Regions from separate parts of the Streptomyces sp. DH10 genome, predicted to be linked through region 1. Evidence: riboswitches for the same ligand, from Rfam matches in the RefSeq annotation. Region 1 holds a riboswitch; the other holds the start of a gene.

Region 1 (4,657 bases):
AGGGCGAGGATCGCGCCCACCGCGACGAACTGGATCAGCGTCAGCACGGCCGCCGTGGACAGGTCGAAGATCTCCGACGTCTGCCGGTAGATCTCCACCTCCAGGGTCGAGAAGGTGGGCCCGCCGAGGATCTGGACGACACCGAAGGAGGTGAAGGTGAACAGGAAGACCATGAGCGCGGCGGCGGCCACGGCGGGCGCGAGCGCCGGCAGCGTGACCTGCCGCCAGGCCCTCAGCGGCGACGCCCCGAGCATCCGCGCGGCCTCCTCCTGCCGCGGGTCGAGCTGCGCCCAGAGCCCGCCGACGGTCCGCACGACGACCGCGTAGTTGAAGAAGACGTGTGCGAGCAGGATCGCCCACACGGTGGTGTCCAGCCGCACGCCCCACAGCTCGTCCAACAGCCCGCCCCGCCCGACCAGCGCCAGGAAGGCCGTTCCGACGACGACCGTCGGCAGCACGAACGGCACGGTCACGGCGGCCCGCAGGACCTGCTTGCCCGGGAAGTCGAAGCGCGCGAAGACGTACGCGCCGGGCAGCGCGATCAGCAGGGTGAGTACCGTCGAGACGATCGCCTGCCAGGTGGTGAACCACAGGACGTGCCGGACGTCGGACTGCGCCAGCACCTCCCCGATCCGCCCGAACTGCCAGACCCCGTCGACCTCCAGACCGCGCGCGACGATCGCGGCGACGGGGTAGGCGAAGAAGACCGCGAAGAACGCGACGGGCACGGCGATGAGCCCGAGCCGCGCCGCGCTCCCGCGCCGGTCCCTGCGGACGGCTGCTCCGGTCGGCCCCGTTACTTCAGTACGAGCGAAGTCCACGACTTGACCCACTGGTCACGGCGGTCGGCGATCTTCGCCGGGTCCATGGTCTCCGGGTCCTTCACCTGCGGCCCGTACTTCACGAACTCCGGCGGCACCTGGGCGCCCTCGCGCACCGGGTACACGTACATGTTGAGCGGCATGTCCTCCTGGAACCGCTCGCTGATCAAGAAGTCGAGGAACGCCTTGCCACCCTTGGTGTTCTTGGCGTTGCTCAGCAGCCCGGCGTACTCGACCTGCCGGAAGCAGGTGCCCTGCGCGACCCCGGTCGGTGCCGTGGTGGGCTTCGGGTCGGTGTAGACGACCTCGACGGGCGGCGAGGAGGCGTACGACACGACGAGCGGCCGGTCCCCCTTGGCCTTCTTGCCGCTGGCCGAGCCGGAGAACTCCTCGTTGTAGGCCTGCTCCCAGCCGTCGACGACCTTTACGCCGTTGGCCTTGAGCTTCTTCCAGTACCCCTCCCAGCCCCCGTCGCCGTACTTCGCGGCGGTGCCCAGCAGGAAGCCGAGGCCGGGCGAGGAGGTGGAGGCGTTCTCGGTGACGAGGAGGTTCTTGTACTGGGGCTTGACCAGGTCGTCGAAGCTGCGCGGCGGGTCGAGCTTGTGGTCGGCGAAGTACTTCTTGTCGTAGTTGACGCAGATGTCGCCGGTGTCGACGGGCGTGACCCGGTGCTTGTCCTGGTCGGCCCGGTACTCCGGCGCGATCCGGTCCGAGCCCTTCGCCTCGTACGGCTGGAACAGGCCGTTGTCGAGGGCGCGGGACAGCAGCGTGTTGTCGACCCCGAAGAAGACGTCGCCCTGCGGGTTGTCCTTGGTCAGGATGGCCTTGTTCACGGCCTGCCCGGCGTCGCCGTCCTCGAGGACGTTCACCTTGTAGCCGGACTGCTTCTCGAAGGCCGCGATGACGCCCTTCGAGGCGGCCCACGAGTTGTGGCTGACGAGCGTCACGGTCTTGGAGTCGCCGGACCCCTGGCCGCCGTCGGACGACCCGCAGGCGGCGAGCGTGCCGGCCATGCCGAGCCCGACGGCCACCGCCGTCAGCCTCTTGATGTTGTTGCTCACTGGATTCCTCCTGGAGGACCAGGAGAAGACGCGGCCCTGCCCGGGATCCCTGGGATTCCCGGGCAGGGCGCAACAGCTCGAGTGATGACCGATCTCCCTACCCAGAATGACCTGGGCCAGGTTCGGAGGGTCTGCGGCCGTGTGCCGCACTCTCAGCGCTGTGGCGCTCCCCTGTCGGAATATGAAGGTGTCGGAAAATACGGTTGTGCTTACGCCGGTCAGACTACCGTTCGGTCGCCGCGAGCTGACCACACGCCCCGTCGATCTCCTGACCACGGGTGTCCCGGATCGTCACCGGCACACCATGGGCCGCGATCGCCTCCACGAAGGCCTTCTCGTCCTCCGGCCGGGAAGCCGTCCACTTCGACCCGGGCGTCGGGTTGAGCGGGATCAGGTTCACGTGCACGGGCCTGCCCTTGAGCATCCGCCCGAGCCGGTCACCGCGCCAGGCCTGATCGTTGATGTCCCGGATCAGCGCGTACTCGATGGACAGCCGGCGCCCGGACTTGGCGCTGTACTCGAAGCCGGCGTCCAGCACCTCCCGGACCTGCCACCGCGTGTTCACGGGCACGAGGGTGTCGCGCAGCTCGTCGTCGGGGGCGTGCAGCGAGATCGCGAGGCGGCACTTGAGGCCCTCGTCGGCGAACCGGTGGATGGCCGGGACGAGACCGACCGTCGAGACGGTGATCCCGCGCTGCGACAGCCCCAGCCCGTCGGGCTCGGGGTCGGTGAGCCGCCGGATGGAGCCGAGGACCCGGTTGTAGTTGGCGAGGGGCTCGCCCATGCCCATGAACACGATGTTGCTGAGCCGCGCCGGCCCGCCGGGCACATCACCGTCCCTGAGCGCCCGCATACCGTCCACGATCTGGTGCACGATCTCGGCGGTGGACAGATTCCGGTCGAGCCCCGCCTGCCCGGTCGCGCAGAACGGGCAGTTCATCCCGCACCCGGCCTGCGAGCTGATGCACATGGTCACCCGGTCCGGGTAGCGCATCAGCACGGACTCGACGAGCGTCCCGTCGAACAGCCGCCACAGCGTCTTGCGCGTGGTGCCCTGGTCGGTCGACAGATGCCGCACGACGGTCATCAGCTCGGGGAGCAGCGCCTCCTGGAGCCGGCCGCGCGAGCCGGCCGGGATGTCGGTCCACTGCTCCGGATCGTGCGCGTACCGCGCGAAGTAGTGCTGCGAGAGCTGCTTGGCACGAAACGGCTTCTCCCCGACAGCGGCTACGGCCTCCTTGCGCTCGGCAGGAGTGAGGTCGGCGAGATGCCGCGGCGGCTTCTTGGCTCCGCGGGGGGCGACGAAAGTGAGTTCTCCGGGCTTAGGCATGGCTGTACCAGTGTCGCAGATCGATTCATGTGACCTGCGACCGTCATTTCGCAGCGTCGCTCTCGCAGATGTTCGCAGGAAACGATCGTGCTGCCGTCAGTGAGGACCCCCGCGCCCACCACGGACTACCGGCACCTCCGGGAAAGCAGGCGCAGTAATCTCGGGCCATGTCCGAGACATCGGTGGCGCGCTTCTACGACGAGCTGGCTGACGACTACCACCTGATCTATGCGGACTGGGACGCGAGCATCCGTCGGCAGGGGGACGCCCTGGACGCCCTGATCGGTCAAGATCGCGCGGCGGTCCTCGACTGTTCCTGCGGCATCGGCACGCAGGCCATCGGTCTGGCGCTGCGCGGGCACCGGGTCACCGGAACCGACCTCAGCCCCCGCGCCGCCGCCCGCGCTGCCCGTGAGGGCGCCCGCCGAGCCCTGAGCCTGCGCACGGCCGCTGCCGACATGCGACGCCTCCCGTTTCCTGATGGCCGGTTCGACACGGTCGTCTGCGCCGACAACTCGCTGCCTCACCTGCTGACCGAGCAGGATGTGTACGCCGCCCTGGCAGAGATGCGCCGCGTGCTGCGTCCCGAGGGCCTGCTGCTGGTCAGCACACGCCCCTACGACGACCTGCTGCGCGAACGCCCGGCTTCGACGCCTCCTCAAGTCCACAGGAACGGCGACCGCGCCGAGGGCGAAGAACGGACCGTCACCTTCCAGCTCTGGCACTGGCACGACGACGGCGAGCACTACGACCTGGAGCACTTCCAACTTCTTCCGGCAGGCGGCGAATGGCGCGTCCGGGTCCGCCGTACTACTTACTGGGCACTCGGCCGGGACCGGCTGGCCGGCCTCGCAGCCGAGGCCGGGTTCGTCGACCTCGAGTGGCGGATGCCGCAGGAGACAGGCTTTTTCCAGCCGCTGCTCGTGGCCCGCGCCGGTGAGTAGGTGACTCCTCGGCCGGCTTCGCGGCCGGCCCCCTTCAGAGGCCCTGCTCTCCCGTGTGCTCCAGCCGATCCTTGAGGATCTGCTCGTTGCGCGGCAGTTCCTTGCGGACCTGGGGGCGTACGACGAGCGGGACGAGGACCTTGCCGACGCCGTGGCCCTCGAAGTCGACCTCGATCGTCACGTGGGAGCGCCGCCCCTCGTCGAACGGCTCGACCTCGCCGTGCACCCGTGCCCGGACGGGTCCGTCGACACCCCGCATGCCCCAGCTGTGCGGCGGGTCGTATTCCGTGACCTCCATGGTCATCGGCATGACCCGGCGGCCGATGTGCCGGGTGACCCGCATCCGGGAACCGACGCCGACGGGTCCTTCGTCGAGGCGTTCCGCGGACACGGCGCTCAGCTGCCACTCCGGCAGCCGCTGGGTGTCCGTGAGGTAGTCGTAGACGTCCTCGGGACGCCGGTCGACATCAATGGTCTGTCGAATGCTGGACATCATGTCCC
Region 2 (4,657 bases), on a different contig from region 1:
GGTGGGCCAGCAGGGGCCGGTGCAGAAGTAGTCCACGCCGTCCTGGCCGGCGGCCGCGGCCGCCTCGGACTCGGCGTGCGTGGAGCGGCCGATCAGGACGTCGTCGCCGAGGATCGCGCGGGCCGCGGGGACGGGGAGGTCGCCCTGGCCGAGGTGCAGTACGTCGGAGCCGGCGGCGTGGGCGACGTCCGCGCGGTCGTTGACCGCGAGCAGCTTGCCGTGCCGGGCGCAGGCGTCGGCGAAGACGGCCAGGTGCTCCAGCTCCTCGGCCGCCTCCATGCCCTTGTCCCGCAACTGCACGATGTCGACCCCGCCCGCCAGCACGGCGTCCAGGAACTCCACGAGATCGCCCTGCCGCTTGCGCGCGTCGGTGCAGAGGTAGACCCGGGCGTCGGCGAGCTGGGCACGGGCGGTGGTGGCGGTGGTGGCGGCCATGCGGGTCCCCCTGGTTGTCGGTGGCGTACGGGTGCGGGGTGCGCCTGTGGCAGCGCACGGATCGGGTACGGGCGCACCCTGTGGCAGCGCACGGATCGGGTACGGGCGCACCCGTGAGCGTACGTACACGGTTACACCCGGCGACATAGAGGTGCGGGCGCGCGCCCATGGTGGCGTACGGGTGGGAGGTGCATCGGGCGGGACCCGGACCGGTGGCGTTACGGACGGGAGGCCAGGGCGCTCGCGTCCCTGGCGGACGGGCAGTGCGCCACCCCTGCGCACGGCACGTGCATGCGGCCAGCGCGCCGGAGCGTCCCGCTCCGGTGACTCCGGCGACTCCGGTGCGGGCCCCGCCTGGGGTCCGCGCGGCCCGCCGCAGGCGGCTCGCACCCCAGCCGGGGCGCGAGCCGCCCCGTGACCGGGACCCGACGGGCCCCGGCCCACACACCGGGCGGTTGTTCAGTCCGGTCCCACTTGTACGGCACCGGACGGTTGTTTGGGTCGAGGTCGGGTCAGACCGCGAGCGCCTGGGCTCGGCGCTTCACCTCCGTGCCGCGATTCTCGCTGAGCGCCTGTGCCGGCGTACCGGGCAGGCTCGGGTCGGGGGTGAAGAGCCACTCCAGCATCTCTTCGTCCGTGAAGCCGTCGTCCCGCAGGAGCGTCAGGGTCCCGGACAGGCCCTTGACGACCTTGTCCCCGTCGATGAAGGCCGCGGGGACGTGCAGTGCGCGGTTCTCACCACGGCGTACGGCGATGAGCTGGCCCTCCTTGACCAGCTGCCGCACCCGCGTCACCTCGACGCCGAACTGTTCGGCGATGTCGGGGAGGGTGAGCCAGGCAGGGACGAGAGCATCGATCTTTGCGTCAATCTCGGTCACGGAAACCAGCCTGCCATCCCCCACTGACAGTCGGAAGTCGGGCCCGCCCACCTGGGCGGACACGGGCACCTCTCGGGCTACGCCGTCGCCGCCTTCAACGGCCTGGCCGGGTCCGCCAGCAACGCCGGATTCATCGGCGTGCCCGACTCGATCAGGCGGCGGCCCTGCGCCAGGTCCCGGGGGCGTCCCACCGCCAGCAGCGCGACCAGCCGGTCGCCGCGCAGCCAGCAGACCGTCCAGGCCGGTCCGGCCGGGTCGCCCCGCCACAGGGTCGTGTCGGCGGCCGCGTGATGACCGGCGTACTGCACGAACCGACCGAACTGCTCGGACCAGAAGTACGGCACCGGGTCGTACACCGCCGGGGTCTCCCCCGACGCCCGGCCGACGATGTTCACTGCGACCGTGCGCGGCCCCTGGAGGGCGTTGTCCCAGTGGTGCACCAGCAGGCGCTCGCCGTACCGGCCGGAGGGGAAGGAGGCGCAGTCGCCGACCGCGTACACGTCGGGCGCCGACGAACGCAGGTGCTGGTCGGCCACGATCTCGCCGTGCGTGCCCAGCTCGACCCCGGAGCCGGACAGCCAGGCCGTGGCCGGACGGGCGCCGATGCCGACGACGACCGCGCCCGCGGGCAGCCGCGAGCCGTCGTCGAGAACCACCGTGCCGGGCTCCACACGCTCCACGCGCGCGTGCGTCCGCAGGACGGCGCCCGCGTCGGCGTACCAGCCGGCCATCGGCGCGGCGACCTCGGCGGGCAGCGCCCCGGTGAGCGGCCGCTCGGCCGCCTCCACGACAGTCACCGCGCAGCCCGCCTCGCGCGCGGCCGTGGCGAACTCCGCGCCGATCCAGCCCGCGCCCACGACGACGATGTCCTGCCGGCGGGCCAGCACCGGCCGCAGCCGCTCGGCGTCGTCCAGGGTGCGCAGCAGATGCACGCCCGGCACACCCTCCGCTCCGGGCAGCCGGATCGGTTCGGCACCGGTCGCGACGACCAGGACGTCGTACGGCACGGGCCCGTCCTCGGTGTCCAGCTCGTGGTCGCCGGGCCGCAGGCCCCGCACCTCGCAGCCGAGCCGCAGCTCGATGCCCAGGGCCTCGAAGTCGACGTCGAAGGCGGAGCCCTCGGCCTTGCCGAGCAGGACGGCCTTGGACAAGGGGGGCCGGTCGTACGGCTGGTGGGGCTCGGCGCCGATCAGGCTCACGGTGCCGGCGAAGCCCTGCTCGCGCAGGGCGACCGCGGTCTGCACACCGGCCATGCCCGCACCCGCCACGACCACGCGCCGCGGCGCGGACGAACCTGGTTCCTGCGTCTGCTCGCTCACCTGATCACCATAGACAACTGACATTTCGTCAGTCAGTGCTCATGCGCAGTGACCTGCTCCACAACGCTCGTCCCGCTGCCCGCCTGGGACTCCCACTCCCAGCTCTCCTCCAGCCGCACCCGCCCGTCGGGCAGTTCCACGACCGTCGACACACAGTGCCCGGAGGAGGTGGTCCCGTCCACCTTGAGCTGTACGTAGCGGAAGTCCAGCCTGTCGCCCTCCCGGGTTCCCACGAGATGTCCGCGTACGACATCGCCGCCGGTGTACTCGGCCCAGACCTCGCCGTCCTTCTCGTGGTAGGTGAACCGGGTGCGGGTCCCCACCTGGCCCGGTGCCTGGTCGGCGACCGGGGCGAGGACGAGACCGTCGAGGGATCGGGTCATGGCGGTGGTGCTCCCTTACTGCGCCGTACGGCATCGGGCTAGGGTGGGTGGCCAACGTAAGGCACTCGCGGGAGCCCGGACGCACCGGGCTGAGAGGGAGGCTGGCGGCCTCCGACCGTACGAACCTGATCCGGGTCATGCCGGCGAAGGGAGGGGCTGGACGCCCATGTCGCGTACGCGAACGTCAGACGTCCTCGTCATCGGGGGCGGGATCATCGGCCTGGTCACCGCGTGGCGGGCCGCGCAGCGCGGGCTCGCCACCGCCGTGGTGGACCCGGAGCCGGGCGGCGGAGCCGCACAGGTGGCGGCCGGGATGCTGGCCGCCGTCACGGAACTGCACTACGGCGAGCAGACCCTGCTCGGTCTGAATCTCGCCTCCGCCCGGCGCTATCCGGATTTCGCGGCCGAGCTCGCCGAGCAGACCGGCCACGACCTCGGCTACCGGCGGTGCGGCACGCTCGCCGTGGCCCTGGACGCCGACGACCGGGCCCATCTGCGCGAACTGCACACCTTGCAGCAGCAGTCGGGCCTGGAGTCCCAGTGGCTGTCGGGACGGGAGTGCCGGCGCCTGGAGCCGATGCTCGCACCGGGCGTGCGCGGCGGGCTGCGCGTCGACGGCGACCACCAGATCGACCCGCGGCGGCTGGCCGGGGCGCTGGTCGCCGCGTGCGAGCGGGCCGGTGTGGTCTTCCACCGGGTGTGGGCCGAGCGGCTCACCGTCGTCCGGGACCGGGCCACGGGCGTCGTCACGGACGACGGCACCGCGCTGGACGCCGGGCAGGTCGTGCTGGCCGGGGGCAGCCTCAGCGGGCGGCTGGCGGGCGTCCCGGAGGACGTGCTCCCGCCCGTGCGGCCGGTGAAGGGGCAGGTCGTACGGCTGACCATGCCGCGGCGGCACGGGCCGTTCCTGAACCGGACCGTGCGCGCGGTCGTCCGCGGCAGCCACGTCTACCTGGTGCCGCGCGAGAGCGGCGAGCTGGTCGTCGGGGCGACCAGCGAGGAACTCGGCTGGGACACCACCGTGACCGCGGGCGGCGTGTACGAGCTGCTGCGCGACGCCCACGAGCTGGTGCCGGGCATCACCGAGCTGCCGCTCACCGAGACCCGGGCCGGACTGCGCCCCGGTTCCCCCGACAACGCGCCGCTGCTCGGCCCGACCGGGCTGGAGGGACTGCTGCTGGCCACCGGGCACTACCGCAACGGCGTCCTGCTCACGCCGGTCACCGGCGACGCCATGGCGCACGTCCTGGCGACGGGTGAGCTCCCCGAGGAGGCCCGCCCCTTCACGCCGAAGCGATTCAGCGCCGCCACCGCACTCACGGAGCAGCCCGCATGAACATCTCCGTCAACGGGGAGCCCCGGGACGTCCGGCCCGGCACGGCTCTCGACACCGTCGTGAGGTCGCTCACCGCCGCGCCGTCCGGCGTGGCCGCCGCCCTCAACGAAACCGTCGTCCCGCGCGCGCAGTGGCCGTCCACCCCCCTGACCGAGGGGGACCGCGTGGAAGTCCTGACCGCCGTCCAAGGAGGCTGATCATGGCCGACGATCCGTTTGTCCTCGGTGGTACGTCCTTCACGTCCCGCCTGATCATGGGCACGGGCGGGGCCCCGAGCCTCGATGTGCTGGAACGGTCGCTGGTCGC

What was found. Region 1 has a riboswitch for thiamine pyrophosphate ahead of QC385_RS39380 (thiamine ABC transporter substrate-binding protein). Riboswitches for the same ligand answer to the same signal wherever they lie in the genome.
Region 2: it holds a riboswitch for thiamine pyrophosphate, as region 1 does, so the genes downstream of both, thiO (glycine oxidase ThiO) here and QC385_RS39380 (thiamine ABC transporter substrate-binding protein) in region 1, are expected to answer to the same signal.

What each region holds. Positions count from the first base shown of each region.
Region 1 is NZ_JARVKU010000030.1:83,236-87,892, reverse strand. It holds gene QC385_RS39385 (ABC transporter permease) at 1-821, opposite strand, end outside; gene QC385_RS39380 (thiamine ABC transporter substrate-binding protein) at 797-1,834, opposite strand; TPP riboswitch at 1,959-2,065, opposite strand; gene rlmN (23S rRNA (adenine(2503)-C(2))-methyltransferase RlmN) at 2,106-3,212, opposite strand; gene QC385_RS39370 (class I SAM-dependent methyltransferase) at 3,380-4,156, shown strand; gene QC385_RS39365 (SRPBCC family protein) at 4,191-4,649, opposite strand.
Region 2 is NZ_JARVKU010000007.1:149,873-154,529, reverse strand. It holds gene thiE (thiamine phosphate synthase) at 1-435, opposite strand, end outside; gene QC385_RS17150 (Rv2175c family DNA-binding protein) at 948-1,313, opposite strand; gene QC385_RS17145 (NAD(P)/FAD-dependent oxidoreductase) at 1,391-2,632, opposite strand; gene QC385_RS17140 (hypothetical protein) at 2,665-3,015, opposite strand; TPP riboswitch at 3,073-3,184, shown strand; gene thiO (glycine oxidase ThiO) at 3,182-4,351, shown strand; gene thiS (sulfur carrier protein ThiS) at 4,348-4,548, shown strand; gene QC385_RS17125 (thiazole synthase) at 4,551-4,657, shown strand, end outside.